3 regions of the Kitasatospora sp. CMC57 genome follow, and region 2 is predicted to be linked to each of the others. Evidence: riboswitches for the same ligand, from Rfam matches in the RefSeq annotation. Region 2 holds a riboswitch; each other region holds the start of a gene.
The links. Region 2 has a riboswitch for thiamine pyrophosphate ahead of ACKUU6_RS16830 (purine-cytosine permease family protein). Riboswitches for the same ligand answer to the same signal wherever they lie in the genome.
Positions count from the first base shown of each region.

Region 1: another riboswitch for thiamine pyrophosphate. It lies ahead of thiC (phosphomethylpyrimidine synthase ThiC); the one in region 2 lies ahead of ACKUU6_RS16830 (purine-cytosine permease family protein).
Region 3: another riboswitch for thiamine pyrophosphate. It lies ahead of thiO (glycine oxidase ThiO); the one in region 2 lies ahead of ACKUU6_RS16830 (purine-cytosine permease family protein).

Region 1 is NZ_AP035881.2:3,648,906-3,658,371, reverse strand. It holds gene ACKUU6_RS16170 (LacI family DNA-binding transcriptional regulator) at 108-1,265, shown strand; gene ACKUU6_RS16165 (metallophosphoesterase) at 1,412-2,533, shown strand; gene ACKUU6_RS16160 (hypothetical protein) at 2,702-3,484, shown strand; gene ACKUU6_RS16155 (hypothetical protein) at 3,611-4,108, shown strand; gene ACKUU6_RS16150 (DUF885 domain-containing protein) at 4,120-5,796, opposite strand; gene thiC (phosphomethylpyrimidine synthase ThiC) at 5,888-7,702, opposite strand; TPP riboswitch at 7,698-7,832, opposite strand; gene ACKUU6_RS16140 (DUF5326 family protein) at 7,969-8,169, opposite strand; gene tenA (thiaminase II) at 8,339-9,001, opposite strand; gene ACKUU6_RS16130 (cupin domain-containing protein) at 9,056-9,373, opposite strand.
Region 2 is NZ_AP035881.2:3,786,965-3,796,430, reverse strand. It holds gene ACKUU6_RS16835 (S1C family serine protease) at 1-1,529, opposite strand, end outside; TPP riboswitch at 1,744-1,890, shown strand; gene ACKUU6_RS16830 (purine-cytosine permease family protein) at 1,883-3,220, shown strand; gene ACKUU6_RS16825 (glycerophosphodiester phosphodiesterase) at 3,308-4,117, shown strand; gene ACKUU6_RS16820 (ATP-binding protein) at 4,338-4,865, shown strand; gene ACKUU6_RS16815 (DUF5926 family protein) at 4,992-5,978, shown strand; gene ACKUU6_RS16810 (bifunctional DNA primase/polymerase) at 6,185-6,895, opposite strand; gene ACKUU6_RS16805 (PP2C family protein-serine/threonine phosphatase) at 7,380-8,732, shown strand; gene ACKUU6_RS16800 (aminopeptidase P family protein) at 8,861-9,466, shown strand, end outside.
Region 3 is NZ_AP035881.2:5,444,742-5,454,207, reverse strand. It holds gene ACKUU6_RS24450 (phytoene desaturase family protein) at 1-517, shown strand, start outside; gene ACKUU6_RS24445 (tetratricopeptide repeat protein) at 525-881, opposite strand; gene ACKUU6_RS24440 (DUF2630 family protein) at 1,042-1,296, shown strand; gene ACKUU6_RS24435 (hypothetical protein) at 1,304-2,005, opposite strand; gene metF (methylenetetrahydrofolate reductase [NAD(P)H]) at 2,092-3,006, opposite strand; gene ACKUU6_RS24425 (polyprenyl synthetase family protein) at 3,158-4,264, shown strand; gene thiE (thiamine phosphate synthase) at 4,470-5,114, opposite strand; gene ACKUU6_RS24415 (Rv2175c family DNA-binding protein) at 5,114-5,473, opposite strand; gene ACKUU6_RS24410 (NAD(P)/FAD-dependent oxidoreductase) at 5,495-6,691, opposite strand; TPP riboswitch at 6,769-6,882, shown strand; gene thiO (glycine oxidase ThiO) at 6,875-8,029, shown strand; gene thiS (sulfur carrier protein ThiS) at 8,026-8,244, shown strand; gene ACKUU6_RS24395 (thiazole synthase) at 8,250-9,047, shown strand; gene ACKUU6_RS24390 (endonuclease/exonuclease/phosphatase family protein) at 9,094-9,466, shown strand, end outside.

The DNA of each region.
Region 1 (9,466 bases), 140 kb from region 2:
GGGTATCCAAGGGCCGACACCCGGATGGCTCATGGAGAAACGGTTCTTCTGCCTCTTGGTCGGCCCTGATCACAACAGGGCGTCATGAGCCATACGATCGGTGCGCCATGACAGCAGCAGCCAATCAGAGCGGTCGGCGACCCACCACCTCACGGCGACTGGAACGGGCCGGCATCCGGGATGTGGCAGCAGCCGCCGGAGTGTCGATCACCACGGTCTCGGACGCCCTGAACGGGAAGGGCCGCCTGCCCGACGAGACCAGAAGCCGAGTCCGCGAGGTGGCCGAGCGCCTCGGCTACCGCCCCTCCGCCGCCGCCCGCACCCTGCGCACGGGCCGGTCCGGCCTGATCGGACTGACCGTCACCACCTACGGCGAGGAGCCGTTCACCTTCACCGAGTTCGCCTACTTCGCCGAGATGGCGCGGGCCGCGACCAGCGCGGCCCTCAGCCGCGGGTACGCCCTGGTCGTCCTCCCCGCCTCCTCCCGGCACGACGTCTGGGGCAACATCGCCCTGGACGGCACCGTGGTCATCGACCCGCCCGACCAGGACCCCCTGGTCTGCGAGCTCTACCGGTCCGGCGTCCCGGTGGTCAGCGACGGCAAACCGGGCAACTGCCCGGTCACCGCGTGGGTGGACAACGACCACGAGGCCGCCGTGCTCGGCATCCTCGACCACCTGAGCGAGGCCGGCGCGCGCCGGATCGGCCTGCTCACCGGCACCTCCACCGACACCTACACCCGGCTCTCCACCGAGGCCTACCTCGACTGGTGCCGCCGCGTCGGCCAGGAGCCGGTCTACGAGACCTACCCCGCCCACGACCCGGCCGCCGGAGCGGTGGCCGCCGACCGACTGCTGGCCCGGCCCGACCGACCGGACGCGGTCTACGGCCTGTTCGACCCGAACGGCACCGACCTGCTGGCCGCCGCCCGGCGGTACGGGATGCGGGTGCCGGACGACCTGCTGCTGGTCTGCTGCAGCGAGAGCGACGTGTACGCCGGCACCGAGCCGCCGATCACCACGCTGTCGCTGAAACCCCGTCGGATCGGCACCACGGTGGTCAACCTGCTCATCGACGCGATCGAGGGAGTCGACTCCGGCACCGGGGTGGACGTCGGGCGGCTCTTCCCGCCCCGCTTCCGAACCGCCTCGGCAGGCCCGCCGCCGGGCACCCTGATGCCGACCGAGCTGATCGTCCGGGCCTCCTCGCAGCGCCGCAGCCCCCGCACCACCGTCAGCCCGCCCCGTCCACCGGGGGAGGTCTGACGCTCGCTCCGACCGCTACCGGGGCCGGAGCCGCTCCCCGACGGGACCGGCTCCGGTGCCCCGCGGACCCCTACCGGGCGGTACCGCGCGCAATTGGTGGGCACCGGGTGAGGACGACGGGAGAGGCGTCTTCCTATGATGGGCGAATGACACCCGAGGACCGCCTCCCCGGACCTGAGCTGCCCGAGTCAGGCCACCGCCAGCAGCAGGACCTCGACGTGCTCCCGTACGGCTCCTACTTCGAGCCGCCCGAGCCGGTGGGCGGCTACGGCTACGACGCCACCTACAGCGGCTACGGCGGCGCCCGGTTCCTCGAACAGCACTGGCCGACGGCCAGTCAGACCGCCCCCGCCTTCCGGGAGACGGCCCCCTCCGACGACCCGCCGACCATCGAGCTCGGCCCCCCGGTGCCCGCCGAGGAGCTGCACTACCCCTACCCGCAGCCCGAGCCCGGCGAGGCACCCGGACCGCTGTACGTGGTGGGCGACGTGCACGGCTACCTCGACGAGCTGCTGGCCGCGCTGCACCAGCAGGGTCTGATCGACGCGGAGGGCCACTGGTCGGCCGGGCGGTCCCGGCTCTGGTTCCTCGGCGACTTCACCGACCGCGGCCCCGACGGCATCGGCGTGATCGACCTGGTGATGCAGCTGGCCGCCGAGGCCGCCGCCGCCGGCGGGTACTGCCGCGCCCTGATGGGCAATCACGAGCTGCTCTTCCTCGGCGCCGCCCGGTACGGCGACGAGCCGGTGCAGTCGACGGCGGGCACCGCCTCCTTCCTGGCCGCCTGGCGGCTGAACGGTGGTCAGCAGACCGACCTGGAACGCCTGGAGACCCACCACATCAGCTGGCTCTCCCGGCTGCCCGCCATCGCGCTGGAGGACGGCCACCTGCTGCTGCACTCCGACACCACCGCGTACCTGGAGTACGGCGCCACCATCGAGGACGTCAACGAGTCGGTGCACCGGCTGCTGGCCGGCGAGGGCGCGGACGAGTGGTGGGACTGCTTCCGGCGCTTCACCAAGCGGTTCGCCTTCCGTGGCGAGGCCGGGGCGCAGGCGGTGCACGAGCTGCTCGGCGCGTACGGCGGCCACCGGGTGGTGCACGGGCACAGCCCGATCCCGTACCTGACCGGCACCGTGCACGCCGAGGACGGCGCGCCGCCGCACATCCCGGGGCCGTACATCTACGCGGACGAGCTGGCGATCGCGATGGACGGCGGGGTCACCATGGACGGGCGGCTGCTGGTTGCTCGGCTGCCGCTGAACTGAACTGTCACCGAACGGTGTTGACCGCGTCCCGAACAAGCTGAAATTCCGGAAACCGACTGTGTCGCGGTCGGTTTCCGCCCCTACCATCAAGTCACCGGCAACCCGCATCCCCGCACCTCACCTTCCTGCACCTCATCGCACCTCCGCGACGACGGAACGGGGTACCCCGTGGTCAACACCACCCCGCACCTGCTGGCCGAAGACCGTCCGGACTTCGACCGGGCCCTGGACGAGGCGCTCCGCGACGCCCGCCTCACCGAGGCGCTCCGCGCTCCCGGCCCGCATCTCAACGCGGCCCAACTGCGCACCAAGGCAGCCTCGCTGGCCGACACCATCGCGGCCGCCGCCGAACCGGAGTACCAGCGGTACACCGCCCTCCGTGACGCCGGTCCGCCCGCGCCCCTCGGCCTCACCGACCGGCTCCGCTCCGAGGAGGGCGCAGGGCTGCTCCCGGTGCTCACCGTGCTGACCCCGATCCTGGCCGGTTCGGGCGGCGTCCTGCTGCTCCTGATCGGTTACGCGGTACGTGGTGCCGCCCCCGAACTCCCGCTCGCGCACGCGGTGGTGACGGCCGGTTGGATCTCGCTGGCGGTCGGTGGGGCCGCCCTGCTGGTCGGAATCGTCGGGCTGCTGCTCACCGCCCTCCGGGACGGCGCCGCCGGCACCGGCGGTCAGGAGGGCGACCTGGCCGAGGCCCACCGGCTCTGGCAGATCGCCCTCCGCGAGCGCGCCCTGCTGCCCTGGCTGCTCGCCAACCTCCACACCGAGCCCGCCCCGCTGCCCGCCCCGCGCGCCACCACCCGTCCGGGGCCACCCGGTTACAGCAGCCCCGGCTTCACCAGCCCCGGCACGGAGGGCGTCACCGGGGCGGACGGCCACACCCCGAGACCGGCCGAGTTCACCGGTCCCGGGTACACCTCACCGGACTTCACCGGGCCCGACGAGGTCTGACCGACTCCCGGAAGGTCTCGTTTTCCCAACGGGTGAGGGATCCGTGCCGGAACGGTGAACAGCGGGCCGATCCTCTGGTTGACTCCCGGTCTGCCCACCTGAGACGGATCGGAGTGGTTCACACTCATGCCCTCATCCATACGCTTCGGCCACCGACGACTGGCTGCCGCCGCGGGCTTCGCGCTCACGGTCGGCTTCACCCTGACCGGCTGCGGTCCGGTGGCCTCGGGCGGCGGGTCACCGGCCGGTGCCGTGGTCTCCAGCCCCGCCGCGCCGAGCAGCTCCGCACCGGCCACCGTCACTCCGACGCCCACCCCGACGCCGACCGTCGCCGTGATCGCGCCGCCGCCCGCACCGGTGGAGACCACCCCGCCACCGGCCGAGCCCACGGCCACCGCGAAGGCCGCCGTCACCACCAAGGCCGCCGAGCCGCGCCGCACCACGGCCGCCCCCACCACCGCCGCTCCCCCGGCCGGTGGTTGCGAGATCGTCTCGAACGCGGGCAACTGCTACCAGGCGGGCCAGTTCTGCCGGAACGCCGACCTCGGCCGGACCACCCACGACGCCGCCGGCCGGCTGCTCTACTGCCGCATGGTCAGCGGGAAACCGCACTGGCAGACCTGACCCGTCAGGGTCTACAGCCCCGCGAGGTTGTCGACCAGGTCGTCCAGCCCGAAGGAGCCCTGGGAGAGCGCCTTCATGTGCCACTCCTTGAGGTCGAAGGCTGCGCCCCGGCGCAGCTTGGCGGCCTCGCGGCCCTGGAGCCAGGCGCGTTCGCCGAGCTTGTAGCCGATGGCCTGTCCGGGCCAGCCGAGGTAGCGGTCGATCTCGCTGTCCCGGCGGGCGACCGGGCTGCCGTTGTAGGTGGCCAGGAACTCCGCGGCGAGCTCCGGGGTCCAGCGCTCGCCCGGGTGGAAGCCCGAGTCGGCGGGGATGGCGAGTTCGAGGTGCAGGCCGATGTCGAGGATCACCCGCATGGTGCGCAGCAGTTGCCCGTCCAGGTAGCCGAGCCGGTGCTCGGGAACGGCGTAGTGGCCCAGATCGTCCATCAGGCGTTCGGCGTACATCGCCCAGCCCTCGATGTTCGCACTGACGATGCCGTCGGTGACCTGATAGCGGCTGAGCCGGTCCGCGACCGCGACCCACTGGGCGAGCTGGAGGTGGTGGCCCGGGACGCCCTCGTGGTACCAGATGCTGACGAGCTGCCAGGTCGAGAAGGTCTCGCGGCCGAGGGTGGGCAGGTACGTGCGGCCGGGGCGGCTGAAGTCCAGGCTCGGGCCCTGGTAGTAGGGCCCACCGCTGCTGCCGACGGGAGCGAGCTGGGACTCGACCGCGCGGATCGGTCCCGAGAAGTCGAACTGACGGCCGTCGAGCGCGCTGATCGCGTCGTCCATGAGCTGCTGCAGCCAGTCACGGGCGGCCTCCGCGCCCTTCACCGCGTGGCCGTGGTCCTCGGCGTGCTGCATGGCCGCCAGGAGAGGGGCGCCCGGGAGGACCTGCTCGGCCTCGGCCCGCAGTTCGCCGAGGGTCCGGTGGAACTCGCTCCAGGCCCAGGCGTACGCCTCGTCCAGATCGAGGTCGGCGCCGGTGTTGAAGCGGGCCGCGCGCAGGTAACGCTCGCGGCCGACGGCGTCCCTGGTGTCCGCCGTGGCAGGGGCGTAGCTGTCGCGCAGCCAGTCGCGGAACCCGGCCACCGCGGCGGTGGCCTGCCGGGCGGCTTCGCCCAGTTCGGGGCGCAGCCGGTCGGTGCCGCCCGCCACGAACTCGGTGAACCAGCCCGCGCTTCCGGTGCCCTCCCCGGTCCAGCCGGTGAGCTGATCGATCACCCTGGCGGCCTGGCGGGGAGCAGCGAGCAGACCGCGCGAGACGCCTTCGCCGAGCGTCGCCCGGTAACCGTCCAGCGCGGCGGGCAGATTGCGCAGCCGCCCGGCCACCGCCGCCCAGTCCTCGTCGGTGGCGGTCGGCATCAGCGTGAAGATGTCCCGCACCTGGTGGACGTGCCCGCCTATGGTGCGCAGCCGGCGGAAGTCCTCCCCGCTGTCGTGCATCGCGAGCTCCGCGGTGAGGCGTTCCCGCAGCAGCCGACCGCAGTCCCGCTCCGCGGGGTCGTCCGTCGCCGGAGCGGCCCCGAGCACGGCCAGGGTCCGGCGGGCGAGCTCGGCATGCGCCTCGAACCCCTCCGGCGAGAGATCCGGCTGCCGGTCGTCCCCCGGGTGCAGGCCGAGCCAGGCCGAGGTCATCGGGTCGTGCGCGGCCAGCTGGTCGAGGTGGTGGTCGGCGATGCCGCGCGGAGTGGTCAAGTCGTCTGTCATGAACCAATCTTGACGCACCGTCCACAACGCCCGGAGCGCTGCCCGGGGGATCCCCTCCGCCCCCCGGAGCAGCGCGGTCAGTGGCGCCGGCTCAGTCGGCCAGCGGGAGGTAGACCCGGTTGCCCTGGGCTGCGAACTCCTCGGACTTGGCCTGCATGCCGGCCAGGGCGTCGGCGTCGAACTCGGTCCGGACGGCGCTGGAGCCGTCGCCGTGTTCGTCACGGATCTTCTGGCTGATCTTCATCGAGCAGAACTTCGGACCGCACATCGAGCAGAAGTGCGCGGTCTTGGCGGGTTCGGCGGGGAGGGTCTCGTCGTGGAAGGCGCGGGCCGTCTCCGGGTCGAGGGCCAGGTTGAACTGGTCCTCCCAGCGGAACTCGAAGCGGGCGTCGGAGAGGGCGTCGTCCCAGTCCGAGGCACCGGGGTGGCCCTTGGCAAGGTCGGCGGCGTGGGCGGCGATCTTGTAGGTGATCACGCCGGTCTTGACGTCGTCCCGGTTGGGGAGGCCCAGGTGTTCCTTGGGGGTGACGTAGCAGAGCATCGCGGTGCCCCACCAGGCGATCATCGCGGCGCCGATGCCCGAGGTGATGTGGTCGTAGCCGGGCGCGACGTCGGTGGTGAGCGGGCCGAGGGTGTAGAACGGCGCCTCGTCGCAGATCTCCTTCTGGAGATCCATGTTCTCCTTGATCTTGTTCATCGCGACGTGGCCGGGGCCCTCGATCATCACCTGGACGTCCCGGGCCCGGGCGATCCGGCCGAGCTCGCCGAGGGTCTGCAGCTCGGCGAACTGCGCCTCGTCGTTGGCGTCCGCGGTCGAACCCGGCCGCAGGCCGTCACCCAGCGAGAAGGTGACGTCGTACGCGGCGAGGATGTCGCAGAGCTCCTCGAAGTTCGTGTAGAGGAAGTTCTCCCGGTGGTGCGCCAGGCACCAGGCCGCCATGATCGAGCCGCCGCGCGAGACGATGCCGGTCTTCCGGCGGGCGGTCATCGGGACGTACCGCAGCAGCACGCCGGCGTGCACGGTCATGTAGTCCACGCCCTGCTCGCACTGCTCGATGATGGTGTCGCGGTAGACCTCCCAGCTCAGCTCCTCGGCCTTGCCGTCCACCTTCTCCAGCGCCTGGTAGAGCGGCACGGTGCCGATCGGCACGGGGGAGTTGCGCAGGATCCACTCGCGGGTGGTGTGGATGTTGCGGCCGGTGGAGAGGTCCATCACGGTGTCGGCGCCCCAGCGGGTCGCCCAGGTCATCTTCTCCACCTCCTCCTCGATCGAGGAGGTGACTGCGGAGTTGCCGATGTTGGCGTTGATCTTCACCAGGAAGTTGGTGCCGATGATGGCCGGCTCGACCTCGGGGTGGTTCACGTTCAGCGGGATCACGGCCCGGCCGATCGCCACCTCGTTGCGGACGAACTCGGCGTCCAGGCCCTCCCGGAGCGCGATGAACTCCATCTCCGGCGTGACGATCCCGCGCTTCGCGTAGGCGAGTTGGGTCACCGCGACGCCGTCCCGGCCGCGCAGCGGGCGGCGCGGCCGGCCGGGGAAGACCGCGTCCAGGTTGCGCAGGTTCCCGCCGCGCGGCGAGGTGTGCTTGATCCCGTCGTCCTCGGGCCGGGTCTCCCGCCCGTCGTACTCCTCGACGTCCCCGCGCTGGCGGATCCACGGGTCACGCAGCGCGGGCAGTCCGCGCCGGACGTCGGGCTGGTAGGCCGGGTCGGTGTACGGGCCCGAAGTGTCGTACAGCGGAACGGACTTGCCGTTGGTCAGCAGCACCTCGCGGTACGGCACCCGCAGGTCGGGCCGGGAGCCCTCGCGGTACGCCTTGCGCCAGGCGGGGGTCGGGTAGCCGGTGGTCGCGCTCGTGACGCTGCTCGGGGCAGACTTCTGCTGTGCGTCGAACGTGGTCATGAGACCTCTATCTCCCTACGCCGGCATTACCCGGTCAGGTTCCTGCGGTCGACGCAGCGGTTGGTACGTGTGGTGGCGTACCGTTCAGCGCCCTCTCAGCCCGGTGCTCCGAGCTCCCGTGTCCACAGGCGGAATTGCCTGCAACAAACGTCCAACACCGTAGCGGTCCGCTCCGGACTGGTCCAGAGCACCCCCGCCGATGACCGGAATGCGGACGGGCCCGGCGCCCCGCGAGGGGTGCCGGGCCCGTCGGTTCGGACGCCGGGTCAGCTCTTGGCCGCCTTCTTCACCAGGATCACCACACCGGCCGCGACGGCGACCAGGACCAGGGCCTTGACCAGGAAGGCGATCAGTGAGGTGACCGCGCCGATCACGAACCAGATCAGGTTCCAGGCGAGGATCAGCACCACGATCGGGACGACGATGTTGCGCACCCACGAGGGCAGCGACTTCCAGAGCTCAGCCATGTCCGTTCCTTCTCTCCCCTCGGGCCGGTGACGGCTGTTCCGTCGCGTCCCGCTTGCTTTCGATGTCTCGACCGTACAGGCCGCCGACCTGGCTTCCGAGGGGTAACGGCCCGGAGAGAACCCGGAGATCACCCCGAGACCAGGGGGAGGGTCACCCTCAGGGGCCGGCTCAGACCGGCCAGGCCTCGCGGCGCCAGGCGGCGTCCCAGAACATCCACTCGTAGCGCGAGGTAGTGGTGAAGTGCTCGATCACCCGGCGGCGTTCGGTGGCGGAGAGCTCGGCGCCGAGCCGGTCGGTGAGCGCGAGCACCCGGCGGACCACGGCCTGGAAGGTCTCGTCGCCGTAGGTGGCGATCCACTGGGCGTACAGCGGGTCGGGCGAGGAGTGGGTGAGCAGCTGCTCGCCGACCCGGGCGTAGATCCAGTAGCAGGGCAGCACCGCGCCGACCGCCTCGGCGAAGGAGCCCCCGTAGACGGTGGCCAGCAGGTAGCTGGTGTAGGCCCGGGTGGTGGGCAACACCGGTTCGGCGGCGGCCCGTTCGGCGGTCTCGCCGAAGGCGCCGAGGAACTCGGCGTGCATCCCCTGCTCGGCGGCCAGCGCGCCGACCGCGTCGTCGGCGAAGGCCCGGACGTCCTGCTCGTCGGGCGCCTTGGCGGCGCAGACGGCGAGCGCCCGGGCGTAGTCGCGCAGGTAGTGCGAGTCCTGGATCACGAAGTGCCGGAAGGCGTCCCGCGGCAGCGTGCCGTCGGTCAGCCCGCCGATGAACGGGTGCGCCAGGATCTCGGCGTAGATCGGCTCGATGGCCGACCAGAGCTCGTCGGTGAAGGTCACGGGTGCTGTTCTCCTCGGTCGGTCGGGCCAGCGAACCCTAACCCCGACGTCGGCTCAGTCCTCCGGCGGGGAGAACACCACGAGGACGCGGAGCTCCTCGGTGACGTGGTGGAACCGGTGCGGGACACCGGCCGGTACGTAGACCACGCTGCCCCGGCCGACCGTGGTGGTCTCGGCGCCGACGGTCAGTTCGGCCCGGCCGCTGATCACCTGGTAGAGCTCGTCCTGCGGGTGGCTGGACTGGGTGTCGGTGTCACCGGGCGAGAGTGCGTAGAGCCCGGCGGACATGTTCCGCTCCTTCAGGAAGCGCAGGTACGCGCCCTCCTCGGCGGCCCGTTCGGCGTCCAGCTGGTCCAGTCGGAAGACCTTCATCGGGGCGCACCCTCCTCGTCGCGATGGGCACATTGAACAACATGCGGGCCGAGAGCTTCCCCTGGGCCCGGGCTGCCTGCCAGGCTCTGGCCC
Region 2 (9,466 bases):
GGGCCGCTGTCGATGACGTGGCCGCCCAGCTTGGTGATCACGTCACCGGCCTTGAGACCGGCCTGGTCGGCCGGGCCGCCCGCGGTGACGGCCGGGGTGTCGCCGACGGCGGAGCCGCGGATCTGCGCGCCGTCGCCCTTGTAGTCGTCGTTGCGGAGCACCCCGAGGATCGCGTAGACCGGCGTGCCGGTCTTGATCAGGTCGCCCGCGACCCGCTGGGCCTGGTTGATCGGGATCGCGAAGCCCAGGCCGATCGAACCGGCCCGGCCGGAGCCGCCGCTGTTGGACTGGATCGCCGAGTTGATGCCGATCACGGCACCCGCGGCGTCCAGCAGCGGACCGCCGGAGTTGCCGGGGTTGATGGACGCGTCGGTCTGCAGGGCGTTCATGTACGAGGACTGGGCGCCGTTCTCGTCGCCGGAGGCCACCGGGCGGTCCTTGGCGCTGATGATGCCGGTGGTGACCGTGCCCTCCAGGCCGTACGGGGCGCCGATCGCGATGGTGGCGTCGCCGACCGCGACCTTGTCGGAGTCCCCGAGCGGGAGCGGGACGAGCTTGTCCTTGGGCGGGTTGTCGAGCTTGATCACGGCCACGTCGTAGCCCTGCGCCCGGCCGACCACGGAGGCCGGGTAGGACGAACCGTCGGAGAACTTGACGGTCAGCTTGCCGCCACTGGCCGCCGGGGCGACCACGTGGTTGTTGGTGAGAATGTGGCCCTCGGTGTCGAAGACGAACCCGGTGCCGGTGCCGGACTCCTGCGAACCCTGCGCCTTGATGGTGACCACGCTGGGCAGCGCCTTGCTGGCGATCCCCGCGACCGACTCGGGCGAGCGGTTGACCGCCTGCCTGTTCTCGCTGGCCTGGACGGTGGTGCTGGTGCCGCGGCCCGAGGAGGAGCTCGTCCCGCCGTCCCGGTCGGTCACCGAGACGCCGATCGCGCCACCGGCCAGACCGGCCACCAGGGCGACGGCGGCGACCAGCGCCACCAGCCCGCCGCGCTTGCGGCCGGGACCCGGGGCCGCGCCGGGGTGACCCGGGCCCCCCGGACCGTCGGTGCCGCCGGGCGGGGTGGCCCAGCTGCCCAGCGGCGTACCCGCGCCGAAGGGGTGGTGCGGCGGCTCGGCGGCGGACGGCGCGGGCTGGCTGCCGTGCACCGGCGGCAGCTCGGCGGTGTGCGGGGCGGCCTGGTCACCGTGCAGCGGCGGCAGCTCGGCGGCCGGAGCCGCGTACGGGTTGCCGGCCGGGGCGGGCGGGGCGGGCGGCGGCGCGTCCAGGTAGCTGGGGGTGGCCGGGGCGGGAGCGGGCGGCAGCACCGGCGGCGGCGCGTCGAGGTAGGACGGCGTGGCCGGCGGCGTCACCTTGCCGAACGACAGCGTCGGCTCGGCGACCGGCGGGACGGGCGGGGTGGCCGGGGTGGCCGGAGCAGCGGGGACATCGGCCGACACGGTGTCAGCCGGACCCACCCCCTGGCCTGCGGAGGTGCGCTCCTCCTCCGGCTGGTTGGTGCCACCTTGGTGCTCGGTGCTCACGGACGACCTCCATAGCTGACAGGACCTTGGCCCACAGTTTCCCGTATGCATGATTCGGTTGTCGTATAGGGCCCGGTGAAGAACTCTTAAGAATCTTTACCCGTTCCCGACACGGCCCCCGCTCGTGCCGCCGACGTCCGCCGATCGTCCCGCGATCCGGACGGTCACCCACTCGCCTTGGTGTTCGGCGGCCCGGCCGTTACCCTGGCGCTCCAAACTGACACGCGGGAGCTTGGACCGTCCAGGCTGAGAGTGCGCGGAACGACCGTACGCCATGCGGATGCTGGCCGACGGCGAGGGAGCGCAGACCGCTCGAACCTGTCCGGGTAATGCCGGCGTAGGGAGCTTCGGCCATGACGGCTGTTTCGCCTGCCCCTGTCCAGGAACCGACCGCGCGCGCCGAGGCGCCGCTCGTCCTGGACACCGCACCTCCTCGCACCCTCGACTTCCGGGCGCTCTTCTCGCTCTGGGCCAACCTCGGGGTCAGCCTGATCGGCTTCACCAGCGCGGCCACCGTGATCGGTGCCAAGGGCTCCGAGCTCTCGCTGGCCGCCGCGATCACCGCCACCGTCGTCGGTACCGTGATCGGCACCGCGATGCTCGGCGTGGCCGCGCTGATCGGCGCCCGGACCGGCGCGCCCGCGATGACCGTGCTGCGCGGCCTCTTCGGCACCAAGCTGTCGTACATCCCTTCGGTGCTGAACATCGCCCAGTGCATCGGCTGGGGCGTGTACGAGCTGCTGGTGATCGCCATGGGCGCCCAGGAGGTGACCGGCTCGCAGGGCTGGCACTGGCTGTTCGTGCTGCTGGCCGGTGTGCTGACCACGGTGCTGACCATCTGGCCGCTCGGTTCGATCGCGGTGCTCCGCAAGTACGTGACGATCGCCGTCGGTGTCGCGATGGTCTACTTCACCGTCCAGCTGGTCCGGCAGGGCGTGCCGAACCCGGGCGCGGGCAACTGGACCGGCTTCCTCTCCGCGACCGACGCGATCATCGCGATCTCGATCTCCTTCGTCCCGCTGGCCGCCGACTACACCCGGCACGCCCGGACGGCCGGTTCGGCGTTCTGGGCCACCTTCTCCGGCTACACGCTGGCCCAGGTCTGGTGCTACCTGCTGGGCGTGGTGGCGCTGCTGCAGTCGGACGGCGACGCGACCCGGATCTTCTCCTCCTTCACCGGGGTGGCCGCGGGCTGGGCCTTCCTGCTGGTGCTGGTGATCCGGGAGACCGACCAGTCCTTCGCCAACGTGTACTCCACCGCGATGTCGGTGCAGAACCTGCTGCCGAAGGTCGACCGCCGTCTGCTGACCGGCGGGATCGGCGCGCTGGTGACCGTACTGGCCCTGCTCATCGACCAGTTCACCGACTCGTACTACGCCTTCCTGGGCCTGATCGGCTCGGTCTTCGTGCCGATGTTCGCGGTGCTGGCGGCCGACTACTTCCTCGGCTCGGGCCGCCGGGGCTGGAACCTGAACGAGGACGCCCCGGCCCGCTGGCTGATGCTGCTGCCCTGGGCGCTCGGTTTCGCGACCTACCAGTTCATCGCCCCGACCGCGATCGACCACTGGAGCGGGTTCTGGCTGGACCTCCAGTCCAGGGTCGGGTTCGTGGCGCAGCCCTGGACCTCCGCCTCGCTGCTCAGCTTCCTGGTCGCGGCGCTGGCCACGCTGGCGGTGCAGCGCCGGAAGTAGGGCGCACCGGCCGCCGTCCCGGAACTTCACCCGGAGTTTCCCGTGGCGGCGGCCACCGGCCGTCCGGTGCCTCGTAGGGTTGCCGGTGTGGACACCCGGAACCAGCCGTTGACCAGCCAGGACGCCCCGGAGCGCGGGGCCGTCAAGGTGATCGCGCACCGCGGCTCCTCGGCCGCCCGCGCCGAACACACCCTGGCGGCGTACGCGCTCGCCGTGGCGGAGGGCGCCGACGGCCTGGAGGCCGACGTCCGGCTGACCGCCGACGGGCAGCTGGTCTGCGTGCACGACCGGACGGTCCGTCGGACCTCGGACGGCCGGGGGGCGGTCTCAGCCCTGACCCTGGCTCAGCTGAACGAGTTCGACTTCGGCTCCTGGAAGGACCCGGAGGCGCCCGAACCCAGCCCGGTGCTGACGCTGGCCCAGCTGCTCGAACTGGTCGCGGACGCCGGGCGGCGGGTGGAGCTGGCGATCGAGACCAAGCACCCGACCCGGTACGCGGGGCGCACCGAGGCCGAGCTGCTCCGACTGCTCTCGCGGTACGGACTGCTTCCGGACAGTCCGGAGGGGTCCGCGGTGCGCGTGATGAGCTTCTCGGAGCTCTCGCTGCACCGGATCCGCCGTGCCGCGCCGACCGTCCCGACGGTCTACCTGTTCGACCGCAGGCTGCCGCTGTTCGGCCGGACCAGGGCGCTGCCCGGCGGCGCCAGGATCGTCGGACCCGGCATTGACCTGGTCCGGACCAACCCCGGGCTGGTGCGAGCGCTCCGGCGGGCCGGGCACCCCGTGCACGTCTGGACCGTGGACGAGGCCGCCGATGTCGAACTCTGCCTGGAACTCGGCGTGGAGGCGATTATCACCAATCGGCCGCGCGCCGTGCTGGCACAACTCGGCCGATAAACGCCCCGCGTGCGGGCGTGAACTGGTGCGAACTCCGGCGCGAAGTACCGTGAGTGGCCAATTCCAGCCGTTCGGACAACGGTCCGTGAGCAGGTAATCACCATTTGCGTACCGTGAGTTGCGCTGCGCGTTAGTGTCACGCCGCGATCGCCCGGCGCCCGTTTCCGACCCATTCCCAAGGGGCATCCATCCCTCGGCGAATGCAGAAGGAGGTCCGGGGGTGGCGTTGATGATGGCACACGAGGTGCCGACTTCATCGACCATGGCGGTGCCGCACGGGCCCGTCGGGGTCGGAGCGGCACGACGCCGACTGCGCCGCGATCTGGGTGCCCAGGAGGTCGCCGAGGCGGTGATCGACGACGCGGTCCTGATCCTGTCCGAGCTGCTCAGCAACTCCTGCCGGTACGCCCGCCCGTTGGGCAGGCTGGCCGACCTGAAGGACGACGCACCGGCGCCGGTGCCGGCCCCCGTGCTGGTCGGCGTACGGTCCGACGAGGACGGCGAACCGGGCGGGGTGGCAGTGCGCTGGGAGTTGTCCCGGCACGGGCAGCTGACCCTGGAGGTGACCGACGGCGGCGCGATGACCAGGCCGGTGCCGGCCCGGCCCTCGGTCAGCTCGCGCGGCGGCCGGGGTCTGACCATCGTCAGCCGGCTGGCGGACGACTGGGGGGTCAGGGACGCACCCGGGCAGGTGACGGTCTGGGCCGAGCTCCCGCTGCGGCCCGAACACGGCGTCCGGAGCGCCTGACGGCCGCCCCTCCTGACGTCCGGACGACACCCGGAAGAGGGTCGGCCGGCCGGACCGGAGCGGTCCGCGGCGAAAGCTCAGTAGGCTTCCCGGGCAAGCACGTCGCCGTACCGGGAGAGCCGCACCATGGCCAAGAAGGCCGCGAAGAAGTCGCCGCAGAACCGTCCGTCCACCGCCGTGACCTCGGGCGAGATCCCCGTGGTCGGGGCCCGCGAGGACTGCCCGTGCGGTTCCGGCCGCCGGTACAAGGCGTGTCACGGGCGCGAGGCCGCGCACGCGGTCCAGGAGCTGGTCCACCGCCCGTTCGAGGGCCTGCCCGGCGAGGCCGACTGGGTCGCGCTGCGCGAGCTGGTCCCCGCCGCCACCGTCCCGCTCACCCTGGCCGGGGGTGTCGCCGAGGGCGCCACCGGGCCCGTCCCCTCGGTGACCCTGGCCACCGTGCTGCCGCTGGCCTGGCCCGCGCTGCGCCGCCCGGACGGCTCGATCCTGCTCGGCCTGCAGACCCAGTCCGCCTCCGGCGACCTGAGCCGTGACCTGGCGGACGCCCTGGAACTGGCCCTGACCACCGAGCCCGGCAGCCCCGTGCCCGCCCGCCGGACCGTCCCCGGCGGCCGCCGCCTGCAGGAACTGCTGGACCTGGAGACCGAGTTCGTCCCGGCCGTGCACAGCGGGTTCGAGTTCTGGCTGGAGGACGCGGAGACCGCCACCGGCGACGTGGCCGCCTCGCTGGAGCGGGCCAACGCCTCCGCCATCCCGACCGAGAAGCTCAGCAGCGTGCCGTCCTCGTACTGGTGCGCCGCGCCGGACAAGAACCACCTGCGCTGGGTCATGACCGTGCCGGAGGAGCAACTCCTGGACGCGCTGGCCAAGCTGACCGCCGCCGAGCAGTCCTCGCTCGGCGCGGACACCCGCCTGGTCGGCTCCTTCCGCGCGCACGGCCTGACCGTGCCGGTCTGGGACCTGCCGCAGAGCATGACCGCCGCCGACTGCGAGGCGCCCGCCGCCGAGTTCGCCGAGCGGCTGGCCGCCACACTGAAGGACGAGACCCCGCTCACCGCCGACGAGCGCCGGGCCCGGGCCCACCTGGTGAGCCGTCAGGTGACGCTCAACTGAGAATCGTTGCCCGGCCGTTCGCCCGGAAAGTGACTCGCGTCACATTTTCGGGCCGTAGGGAAAACGGCCAGGTGACACAGTGTGCGGACAAATTGGCGCGCACGCGGATCTTTGTTACCATTTAAACAGTCCGGTCGCTGGTGCATCCCCCGTCGCCAGCGGCCGGATCTTCCTTTTCCGGTACCGGAATTGAGCGCCGCCGGGATTCAGCCCGCCAGCCTGCTCCCGCCCGTCGCAGCCGTACTCGCCGCGATCAGCGCACCCAGCAGCCCGCCCACCTCGGGCAGCCACGGCCGCCCGCCGACCGGGGGCCTCACCCAGCGCACCCCGCCCTCCGCCGTGCGGCTGGGCGGCAACAGCAGGTAGCCGTCAGGACCGTGATAGCGCATCACCCCCGGCACCCACGGCTGTTCGGCCAGCAGCTCCCCCAACTCGTCCAGCGTGTACGGCGCCACCAGCAGCACGTAGCGGTCCTGGGCCAGCAGCACCGGGCCGACCGGCACGTCCAGCAGCTCGAAGTACTCCAGGGCCCTCGCGCCCGCCTCGGCCGGCAGGCTCACCGCGCTGACCGTACGGCCCGTGGCCACCAGCACCGACGCGTCCGGCGCTCGCTCTGCCCACCACCAGGCCACCATCCGGGCGTCGGTGGTGGCGGCCGGCAGCGGCGGCTCGTCCGGATGGGCGCCGGGCGCCGGGCAGTCCGGGTCCCCGCAGGAGCAGGGCCCGAGCACGCCGGGCACCGCGTACGCGCCCGGCAGCACCGGCCAGCCGTACCCGGCGGCGGTCCCGGCGGCCGTCAGCAGCGCCGCCCTGACCCGGCGCCGGCTGCCGGGCCAGCGCAGCCCGAGCGACCGGGGGGAGGGGCTGTTCCTCCGGGGTGCCTTGCTCCGGTTCAGACGGGGACGCGTCCATGGCATCTGCGCTCGTTCCTTTCCGCGACCGTGGGGCTCGGGCAGTCGGACCGTCGGCCGCGGCAGCGCCCTGGGTGCGTGGGCGGCACCGGTGTGCGGACGGTTCGGCGGGAGTGACCGGAACGACAGGAGGGCCGGGGGCCTGAGGCGGACGGCCCCCGGAACGAGAATCCCGCATGCGACCGGATGGACGCCTGTCGGAGGCGATTGGTTCCACCGTACGGGTGAGTGAATCCCGGCCCGGCCGGAGGGCGGCGTCCCGAACCATACGATCCGGGCGGCGGCCTGACGGATCGTCGGGTCCACGGCACACCGCCCGATCGGCGGACCGGCCCCACCACCTGGCCGACCGACCTCGTCCTGATTCTGGACATGCCCCGATCGGCCTGTGTACAAGTGGTGGATTAATGCCGAGTAGTGACTAAGGAATCGTTTTTGGGCGGTCCTGGTGGTTCTGCGTGACACATACCACTGTGTGGGGAGTTGGGACATGACCGACGCCAAGCCTCTGACGGCGACCGCCACCGTGCTGCCGGACCTCGGGTTCCTGGCCGTCAGCGAGACGGCCGGCCTCCAGGACCGGCTGGCCGGGCAGCTGTCCGACCTCACCGTCCTGCAGGAGCACACCGAACTGCTCGTCCAGGCCCGTGGTCTGCCCGAGACCCTGGCGGCCGTGCTGGCCTCCGGCGCGGCGCTGCTCGGTGCCCGCCGGGGGCTGATCACCACCACCGCCCGGGGCGCCGGCCGCCCGGTCGGTCTCAACCTGGACCGGTCCGAGCTCGGGGCACTGGAGACCGTCCCGGCCGAGCACGGTCCGTTCTCGGGGCTGCTCAGCCACCCCGCCGAGCCCGGCCCGCTGCTGATCACCGACCTGGCCACCGACCCGGCCGCCGGGCCGAGGTTCCGCGAGGTGGCCGAGCAGCTCGGCCTGGGTGCCTGCTACGCCGTACCGCTCGGCACCGACCGGGACGGGCCGCTCGGCGCCGCCGTCTGGTTCTACGACGAGCCCGCCGAGCCCGACCCGGGCCGTCGGCTGCTGGTGCACAGGTACTGCGAGTTCGCCGCCCCGCTGCTGGCCAAGCAGCTCGTCTCGGACCGGGCCGAACAGCAGGCCGAGGCGCTCCGCCGGGGCCTGCTGCCCGACCGGCTGCCGGTCTCCCCCGGCCTGCGGCTGGCCGCCCGCTGCGTCCCGGCCGCACTGGAGCGCTCGGCCGGCAGCGACTGGTACGACGCGATCGCGCTGCCCGACGGCACCTTCGGGCTGACTGTCGGCAGCGTCTCCGGCGACGGTCCGGGGGCAGGCCCGTCCTCCGCCCCCGGCGCGGCCGCCGCGATGGGCAGGGTGCGGGCCGCGCTGCGGGCGTACGCGGTGCTGGAGGGCGAGGACCCGGTCTCGGTGCTCGGCGACCTGGAGCTGCTGCTCAAGACCACCGAACCGAACCGCTCGGCCACCGCGCTCTACGCCTGGGTGCAGCCCGAGGAGCGCCGGATCACGCTGGCCGGCGCCGGGCACTGCCCGCCGATCCTGGTCACCCGGTACGGCGCCAATTTCGTCGAGACCTCGCTCTCCGCCCCGCTCGGCATGCTCAGCTGCTGGGAGGCACCGGGCGTGGAGCTCGACGCCGAGGCCGGCGACCTGCTGGTGCTCTACACCGAGGGCCTGGCCCGCCGCTGCGGCCCCACCCTGCACGCCGGGCAGAACACCCTGCGCCGGGCCGCCGCGGACGCCCCGCGCGAGCTCAGGCAGGACCCGGACCGGCTGCTCGGCCACCTGCTCGCCGCCGCCCCGGCCACCGCCGACGGCTCGGACGACCTGGTGCTGCTGGCGGCCCGGTTCGACTGAGTGCGCCCGAGCCGCTCGGGGCCGATCAACCGTTCGGGCGGAGGTCCGTACCATGGGTGCCACGGCCGCCCACGCGCGTCGCGATCCGATGCGTCCGGGGCGGTACCACTCGCAAGGAGGCGACGTACGTGACCGAGGACCGCAGCCCGGCGGCAGCCGAGAACCCCGAAGGCACCGCAGCCGGTGACCAGGCCGATGAGCAGCCCGTCAAGGGCCGCAAGAACGGCCTGTACGGAGAGGTCTCCGACGAGCTGGCCACCTCGATGAAGTCCGGCTGGGCCGACACCGAGCTGCGCGGACTGGCGCCGGTCGACCAGGCCCCGTACGCGGCCGAGCGGCGGGCCAGGCTCTCCGCCGCCTTCCCCGGCGAGCGCCTGGTGATCCCGGCGGGCAACCTGCGCACCCGGGCCAATGACACCGAGTACTCCTTCCGCGCCGCCAGCGAGTACGTCCACCTGACCGGTGACCAGACCGAGGACGCCGTACTGGTGGCCGAGCCGGTCGACGGCGGGCACGAGTTCAGCCTCTACCTGCTGCCGCGGTCCAACCGCGAGAACGGCGAGTTCTGGCTTGACGGCAACGGCGAGCTCTGGGTCGGCCGCCGGCACAGCCTGACCGAGGCCGAGCAGCTGCTCGGCCTCCCCTGCCGGGACGTCCGCAAGGCCGCCGACGAGCTGCGGGACGCGCCCGCCGCCCCGACCCGGATCGTGCGCAAGTACGACGCCGGCCTGGAG
Region 3 (9,466 bases), 1.7 Mb from region 2:
CGCGACCCGGCCGGGCCAGGCCAGGCTGACCGTCCTGCTGGCGCTCCGCGGCGAGCGGCCGCCGGGCGCCGCCGTCCGCACCGTGGTGCACGCCCGGGACACCGCCGCCGAGCTCACCGAGCTCTTCGACGCCGCCGAGTTCCCCCGCCACCCGACCGTCCAGGTGCACCGGCCGGCCGACCCGACGCTCGCCCCCGCCGGCCACGAGGCGGTCACCCTGACTGTCACCGTCCCTCCGGTGGCGGTGCCCGAGGACTACCCCGCCCACCTGCTCGACCACCTCGCGGCGGCCGGTCTCGACCTCCGCGACCGGATCCGCTGGATCGAGCCGCTCGCCCCCGGCCGGACCCAGCCGCTGCCCTCGCTTGCCGGGGCGGGCGGCAGCTTCCTCAGCCCGCCGAACGAGACCGGCCTCGCCGGCCTGTACCGGATCGGCGCGGCCGCCCACCCCGGCGGCGGACTGGCCCGCGCCGGGATGTCGGCCTCGATCGTGGCGGGCCTGGTCGGCCCCGCCTGACGGCCCCTCAGTCGACCAGGTTGGCCGCCTGTACCGCGTACACCGCGCCCTCCGCCGAGGGCTCGCCCATCGCCCGGGCGAGCTTGCGGTAGCGGGCGGCCTCGTCGGCCTGCCCCCGGCGCTCCAGGGTGCGCCCGAGCACCTCGTAGGCCCAGCCGTTGCCCGGGTCCAGCTCGATCAGCCGCCGGAACGCCTGCTCCGCCCGGCTCAGCTGGGCGCTGTGGAAGTAGGACCGCGCGAGCAGCTCGACGGCGGCCCGGTTCTCCGGCTCGGCCTCGACGATCGGGGCGAGGATCCCGGCCGCTCCGCTGTAGTCCTTCGACTCGAAGAACAGGCCGGCCCGCTGGTACTCCTGGTAGCTCATGGTGGTGGTTCTCCTTCCGCTTCCGGCGGCGTCAACCGAAGCGGCCGTCCGGGTGTTCCCGGCATGCGCGGGGCCGGGCGCGGGCCGAGGATGAGCGGTGTCCGCAGAGCCCACGCCCAGCGGGCCGCACCGCAGCGGTCCGCCCCCCAGGAGGCCCCTCATGACCGGCCAGGAGAACGCCGACATCCTCGGCTCGATCGGCAAGCTGGTGGACGCCGAGAAGCAGCTGCGCGCCCGCCTCGCGGACGGCACCGCCGACGAGGGGCCCGCCCGGGAGGAGCTGGCCGCGCTGGAGGTCCAGCTCGACCAGTGCTGGGACCTGCTGCGGCAGCGCCGCGCCCGCACCGAGTTCGGCGAGGACCCGGACACCGCACGGGTCCGCCCGGCCGCCGAGGTCGAGGGCTACGAGTCCTGACGGTGCGTCAGATCTGCTGCTGGTAGTTCCAGTTCTGCTGCTCGGGCTGCTCGGGCTGGTACTGCTGCGGGACGACGGGCTGCTGCCACTCGACCTGCTGGTGGTAACCCTGGTCGTAGTACTGCTGCTGTTGCTGCTGCGGCTGGGCGTACGGGTCCTGGTACTGGTACTGCTGCTGCTCGTAGCCGTACTGCGGCTGCTGGTAGCCCTGGTCGTAGTAGGGCTGCTGGTAGTAGTCGGCAGCGTAGACGCCCTCCTCCACCACCGCGACCGGCTCGGCGGCCAGCTCCTGCATCTGCTCGAACTCGTACGCCACCGGCGCCTGTTCGGGCTCGATCGGGCCGACCTCGCCGACCTGCTGGACCACCTCGGCGGCCTCCTCCGGCTCGCCACCGGTGGCGGCGCTGAGCAGCGGCACCTTGGCCAGCGGCCCCGGCAGCGCACCGTCCGGACGGCGCAGCGACCAGCCGTCGACGTAGCCGCGCTTGACCGAGAGGGTGACCAGCACCTGGCCGGCCGCGAACAGGGCGGCCCCGGCGCCGATCACCAGCACCGAGGAGAGCGTCATCCCGGCGACCACGGCGAGGAATCCGCCGAGGGCCACCGCACGCCAGTGCAGCGGGGCCCGGTTCTGCAGCAGCAGCTCGGCGGCCAACCAGAGCGCCACCACCGCGAGCGCGGCGTACAGCAACAGGAACCCGATGCCCATACCGCGACCTCCGACGTCACCGATCCCCGCGCGTTGCGGTGACTGTACAGGCTCGGCGCTCCCGGGCCCACATCCCGGGACCGACCTCAGCGCTGGTGCAGACCGAGGTTCTGGTAGATCTCCAGGGTCGCCGTCGAGTGGTTGAGCGTGATGAAGTGCAGTCCGGGCGCGCCCTCGGCGAGCAGCCGCTCGGCCATCGCGGTGGCGTGCTCGATACCGATCGCGCGGACCGCCGCCGGGTCCTCGGCGACCGCCTCGAACCGGCTCTGCAGCTCAGGGGGGAACGCCGATCCCGAGAGCTGCGGGAAGCGGGTGAGCTGGCGGATGTTGGTGACCGGCATGATCTCCGGGATGATCGGCGTCGAGCAGCCCGCCGCGGCGACCCGGTCGCGCAGCCGCAGGTAGTCCTCCACCTCGAAGAACATCTGGGTGATCGCGTAGTCGGCACCGGCCCGGCACTTGGCGACGAAGTTCCGGATGTCGTCGTCCCAGTTCTCCGAACGGGGGTGCATCGACGGGAAGGCCGCCACCCCGACGCAGAAGTCGCCGATGCCCTTGATCAGCTCGACCAGCTCGTACGCGTACTCCACACCCTGCGGGTGCCTGACCCACTCGCCCTCGGGGTCGCCGGGCGGGTCACCGCGGACCGCCAGCACGTTGCGGACGCCCTGGTCCGCGTACTGGCCGATGATGTTGCGCAGCTCGGCCACCGAGTGGTCGACGGCGGTCAGGTGCGCGACCGGGGTCAGGGTGGTCTCGGTGGCGATCCGGCCGACCAGGTCGACGGTCCGTCCGCGCGAGGAGCCACCGGCGCCGTACGTCATGCAGACGAAGTTGGGGTCCAGCGACTCGACCCGGCGGATCGCGTCCCAGAGCTTGGACTCGCCGGCCTCGGTCCGCGGCGGCATGAACTCGAAGGAGAAGGAGCGGTCGCCTGCCGCCAGCAGGTCGCGGACGGTCTCCGCCCGGTCTGTTCTGGTGGAGGGGATACCGAGTGCCATGTTGGCAGACTAGCCGGGCTCGCGAAGGGCCTGACAAACCTGGTCCACGTGCTGAGACACCACTGCCCCGTTCGGCGGACGGGCACGCGTCGGGGGTTGACCAGGCCCGGTTACGCTGATCTCCTCCCCCTCCTCGACTCCGGAGTCCATCGTGCCCTCGCCCACCGCCCGGCCGGTCAGCCCCATCGACGTGGAGGACGTCCGCGAGCGCGTCAACGCGGCGCTGGCGGTCTTCATGGCCGAGCAGACCGAGCTGCTCGCCACGGTCTCCGACCAGCTGACGCCCGCCGCCGACGCACTGCGCGAGTTCCTGCTGGACGGCGGCAAGCGGCTGCGGCCCGCGTTCTGCTACTGGGGCTGGCGCGGGGCGGGCGGCGCCGCCGACTCGGCGGGCATCCCCCGGGCCGCCGCCGCCCTGGAACTCCTCCAGGCCAGCGCCCTGGTCCACGACGACCTGATGGACCGCAGCGACACCCGGCGCGGCCTGCCCTCGATCCACCGCAGGTTCGAGGCCCTGCACCGGGACCGCGGCTGGCGCGGCGACCGCGAGCAGTACGGCGCCTCGGCGGCGGTGCTGCTCGGTGACCTGCTGCTGATCTGGTGCGACGAGCTCTTCCTGCGGTCCGGCCTGCCCGCCGAGCGGGTGCTCGCCGCCAAGCCCGCCTTCGACCTGATGCGCACCGAGGTGATGGTCGGTCAGTACCTGGACGTCCTGGAGCCGGTCGCCGGGGACTCCGCCGACGACGGCGCGCTGGAGCGGGCGCAGACCGTGCTGCACTACAAGTCGGCGAAGTACACCATCGAGCGCCCGCTCCAGGTCGGCGCCCTGCTGGCCGGGGCGAGCCCGGAACTGGTCGCCGCCTACTCGGCCTTCGGCCTCCCGCTGGGCGAGGCGTTCCAGCTGCGGGACGATCTGCTCGGCGTCTTCGGCGACCCGGCCGTCACCGGAAAGCCGGCCGGCGACGACCTCCGCGAGGGCAAGCGCACCCTGCTGATCGCCCACGCCATGCGGGGCCTCTCCAAGGCGGACGCCACCCAGCTGGACGAGCGGCTCGGCGCACCGGACCTGACGGCGGAGGAGGTGCCGGAGCTGCGGCGGCTGGTGGAACGCAGCGGCGCCGCCGAAACCGTCGAACGCCGGATCGACGAACTGATGACCCAGTCCCTCGCCGCCCTCGACGCAGCCCCCCTGGCGGCGGGCCCCACCCGGGCCACCCTGCTGGCCCTCGCCGAGGCCGCAACGGTCCGGAAGTACTGAGGCAAGCCTTTTGCAGGGCGCCCAGTTGCACTGTCCAGAGGCCCGGAGCTCTGCTGATGTGCGGCTCCGCCGCCGGGGCGAGGCGACGTGGCACTCGGGCCAAAATGCAAAGTGCCCGACCAGGTACGTACGTGGAACGCTCCTGAGGTCGGCTCCGCAGTTCCCCGGGCCCCTGGACAGTGCAACCTTGGGCTGTAGAGAAAGCTCAGGCGCCGCGTACCCTGCGCGCCAGCTCCGCCGCCGCCGCACCCGGGTCCTCCGCCGCCGTGATGGCGCGGACCACGACCACGCGGGTGGCACCCGCGGCGAGCACCTCGTCCAGGTTGCCCAGGTCGATGCCGCCGATCGCGAACCAGGGGCGATCCGTGACGGCCTTCGCCGCGTACGAGACCAGGCCAAGGCCGGGGGCGTGGCGGCCGGGCTTGGTGGGGGTGGGCCAGACCGGGCCGGTGCAGAAGTAGTCGATGCCCGGTTCGGCGATCGCCCCGTCCACCTCCGCCTCGGCGTGGCAGGACCGGCCGAAGATCACGTCGTCGCCGAGGATCGCCCGGGCGGCGGGCACCGGCAGGTCGTCCTGGCCGAGGTGCAGGACGTCGGGGCGGGCCGCGTGCGCGACGTCGGCCCGGTCGTTGACCGAGAAGAGCCTGCCGTGCCTGCGGGCGGCGTCGGCGAAGACCTCCAGGTACTCCAGCTCCTGCTTCGCCTCCAGGCCCTTGTCCCGGAGCTGGACGATGTCCACCCCGTTGGCCAGCACGGCGTCGAGGAACTCCGGCAGGTCGCCCTGCACGCGGCGGGCGTCGGTGCACAGGTACAGCCGGGCGTCGGCCAGCCGCGTGCGGGCGTCCGTCATCAGATCAGCTCCGCCTGGGCCCGGCGCTTGACCTCGGTGCCGCGGTTCTCGACCAGGGCCTCGATCGGGCTGCCGGGCAGCGAGGGCTGCTCGGTGAACAGCCACTCCAGGATCTCCTCGTCGGTGAACTTGGCGTCCCGCAGCAGCGTCAGCGTGCCGGAGAGGTGCTTCACCAGGCCGGGGCCGTCGATGAAGGCCGCGGGCACCTGGAGGGACTTGTTCGGACCGCGGCGGACCGCGATCAGCTTTCCGGACTTCACCAGGTCGCGGACCTCGGTGACGGGGACACCCCACTGCTCACTGATGTCGGGCAGGTACATCCATGCGGGGACCAGGGATTCGATCTTCGACGTCGTCATCTCGCTCACGGCACCAGAATCTCACAGCGCGTCCGGGCCGACCGCCGCCTTCAGCTGCACCGACGGGTCGGCGGCCGCCACCGGGTCCAGGCCGAGGCCGCGCTCGATCAGCTTCTTCGCCTGGTTGACGTCGCGCGGCCGGTCCACCGAGAGCAGCCCGGTCAGCCGCCCGTCGCGGAGCCAGAGCACCGTCCAGGCCGGGTCCTCGGCCGAGCCGCGCCAGAGCATCAGGTCGGTCTCGGCATGCCGTCCGGCGTACTGGACCATCCGTCCGAACTGCTCCGACCAGAAGTACGGCACCGGGTCGTACGGCGTGCCCGCCCCGAGCACCGAGGCGGCTACCGCCCGGCCGGACTGCAGCGCGTGGTCCCAGTGTTGGACGTTCAGCCGGGCGCCCAGCCGGGCCGACGGGTACGAGACGCAGTCCCCGGCCGCCCAGACGCCGGGTAGCGAGGTGCGCAGCTGATCGTCCGTCAGGACCGCCCCGGCCCGGTCCAGCTCCACCGGCGAACCCGCCAGCCAGCCGGTCGCCGGGCGGGCGCCGATGCCGACCACCACCTCGTCGGCGGCCAGCTCGGTGCCGTCCGCGAGCAGCACCGCACCCGGCTCGACCGCCGCCACCCCGACCCCGCAGCGCAGCTCGACCCCGGCGTCGGCGTACCACCGCGTCATCAGGCCACCGAGCTCGGCGGGCAGCGCCCCGGCCAGCGGCGTCGCGCCGGCCTCCACCACCGTCACCCGGCAGCCGAGCTGCCGAGCCACCGTGGCGGTCTCGGCACCGATCCAGCCGGCCCCGACCAGCACCAGGTGCCGACCGGGCCGCAGGCTCGCGCGCAGCGCCAGCGCGTCGTCGAGGGTGCGCAGCGTCCGGGCGCCGGGCAGGGTGACCGGCTTGGCGCCGGTGGCGATCACCAGGGCGTCGTACGGCAGCGCACCCTGGTCGGTGTGCAGCAGGCCCGGTTCCAGGCCGATGGCCCGCCGTCCCGACAGCAGCTCGACACCGGTCCAGTCGACGTCCAGCGTGGTGCTGTCGCGCTGCCCGAGCAGCACGTCCTTGGAGAGCGGCGGCCGGTCGTACGGCAGCTCGCGTTCTGCCCCGACCAGGGTGACCGGACCGGCCCAGCCCCCCTGCCGCAGGGCCAGCGCGGCCTGCGCACCCGCCATGCCGCTGCCGACCACGATCATCTGTTCCCCCGTCAGCTCCGCCACACCGGCCACCCTACCCACCCGACCCACCCGGGTCGTCCGGCCCTCGAACAGTGCCTTCGGGCTGCCCGGGGGCCGGGGATATGGTGGGTTCCGTTACACGGGAGCCCGGTGCACCGGGCTGAGAGGCGGGCTGAGGCGGCCTGCGACCGTCCGAACCTGATCCGGGTCATACCGGCGAAGGGAGAGCGAAATATTTTGACACGCACCGAGAGCGATGTCCTGGTCATCGGCGGCGGAATCATCGGCCTCGCGGTCGCCTGGCGGACCGCCCAGCGCGGCCTCCGGGTCACCGTGGTCGATCCGGCGCCCGGGCGGGGCGCGGCCCAGGTCGCGGCCGGCATGCTGGCCCCGGTCACCGAGCTGCAGTACGGCGAGGAGCCGCTGCTCCGGCTGGGCATGGCCTCCAACGACCGCTACCGCGACTTCGTCGCCGAGCTCGCCGACCTGACCGAGCTGGACACCGGCTACCGCGAGACCGGCACTCTGGCCGTCGCCCTGGACTCCGACGACCGGGCCGAGCTGCGCGAGCTGCACGGGTTCCAGCAGCGGCTGGGCCTGGAGTCGCACTGGCTGACCGGCCGCGAGTGCCGCAGGCTCGAACCGATGCTGGCCCCGGGCGTCCGGGGCGGCCTGCACGTGACGGGCGACCACCAGGTGGACGGCCGACGGCTGGCCGCCGCCCTGGTGCTGGCCTGTGAACGCTCCGGCGTCACCCTGCACCGGTCATCGGTCGCCGAACTGCTGCTGACCGGCGACCGGGCCACCGGCGTCCTGCTGAGCAGCGGCGAACGGCTGACGGCCGCTCAGCTGGTACTGGCGGCGGGCCCGCACAGCCACCTGCTGCCCGGCCTGCCCGCCGGGGTGCTGCCGCCGGTCCGCCCGGTGAAGGGGCAGGTGCTGCGGCTGCGGGTGCCGGAGCCGTACCGGCCGTTCCTGTCCCGCAACGTCCGGGCCGTGGTGCGCGGGCAGCACATCTACCTGGTGCCCAGGGCCGACGGGGAGCTGGTGATCGGCGCGACCAGCGAGGAGCAGGGCTACGACACCACCGTCACGGCGGGCGGCGTCTACGAACTGCTCAGGGACGCGCACGAGCTGGTCCCCGGCCTGACCGAACTGCCGCTGGTGGAGACCGGCGCGGGCCTGCGGCCGGGATCGCCGGACAACGCCCCGCTGCTCGGCCCGACCGCCCTGCCCGGCCTGGTGGCGGCCACCGGCCACTACCGCAACGGCGTGCTGCTCACCCCGGTGACCGCCGACCTGATCGCCGAGCACCTGGCCACCGGCACCGTACCGGCGCTGGCCGCCCCCTTCTCCCCCAGCCGCTTCACCCCGAAGGCCGCCGCATGAACGCCATGAACGAGCTGTCGCTGACCGTCAACGGCACTCCCCGCCAGGTACCGCCGCGCACCACGCTGGCCGAGCTGGTCGCCACCCTCAGCACCGCCCCGACCGGCGTGGCGGCCGCGCTGAACGAGGCCGTCGTGCCGCGCTCCGCCTGGGGAACCACCGCACTCGACGCGGGCGACCGGGTCGAGATCCTCACCGCAGTCCAGGGAGGCTGACCGCCATGGCCGACGACACCCTCACCATCGCCGGGGTCACCTTCGACTCCCGGCTGATCATGGGCACCGGCGGTGCCCCGAGCCTGGAGGTCCTGGAGCAGGCGCTCCGGGTCTCCGGCACCGAGCTGACCACCGTCGCGATGCGCCGGGTCGACCCCGGCACCCAGGGCTCGGTACTGGACGTGCTGACCCGCAACAACATCCGGGTGCTGCCGAACACGGCCGGCTGCTACACCGCCGGCGAGGCCGTGCTGACCGCCCGGCTGGCCCGCGAGGCGCTCGGCACCGACTGGGTGAAGCTGGAGGTGATCGCCGACGAACGGACCCTGCTGCCCGACCCGATCGAGCTGCTGGACGCCGCCGAAACGCTGGTCGACGACGGCTTCACGGTGCTCCCGTACACCAACGACGACCCGGTGCTGGCCCGCAAGCTGGAGGACGTGGGCTGCGCGGCGATCATGCCGCTCGGCTCGCCGATCGGCTCCGGGCTCGGCATCCGCAACCCGCACAACTTCCAGCTGATCGTGGCGAGCGCGGGCGTCCCGGTGATCCTGGACGCGGGCGCGGGCACCGCCTCCGACGTGGCACTGGCGATGGAGCTGGGCTGCTCGGCGGTGATGCTCGCCTCCGCCGTGACCCGGGCCCAGGATCCGGTCCTGATGGCCGACGCGATGCGCCGCGCCACCGAGGCGGGCCGACTGGCGTACCGAGCCGGCCGCATCCCCCGCCGCTTCCACGCCGAAGCCTCCTCCGCCATGGCCGGACTCGCCGACCTGGACACCCGCGAACGGCCCGCCTTCTGACGGTGGGTCACCTAGCATCTAGCTCGTGGTCCTGAGGAGGTAACCCATGCCGAGCACCGGCGACCGACGTGAAGCGGGCGGGGCAGGTACCCGGACGCCGCTCCCACCCCAGCCGATCGTCGGAGGGGCCCGACTTCCCGAGTCCGGTACCGAGCCCGACGGGGCGCAGGTGGTCCGGCTGCTCAGTTACAACGTCCGTTCGCTGCGCGACGACCGCGAGGCGCTGGTGCGGGTGGTCCGGGCCTGCCGGCCGGATCTGGTCTGTGTCCAGGAGTCGCCCCGGTACTGGCGGCCCGAGGGGCAGGCGGCCTGGCTGGCCAGGAGCACCGGCACGGTGATCCTCTCCGGTGGCGGCCGGATCGCCGCCGGGCCGCTGCTGCTCGGGCGGCTGGCGGTCGACGTGCTGGAGGTCAGGGACC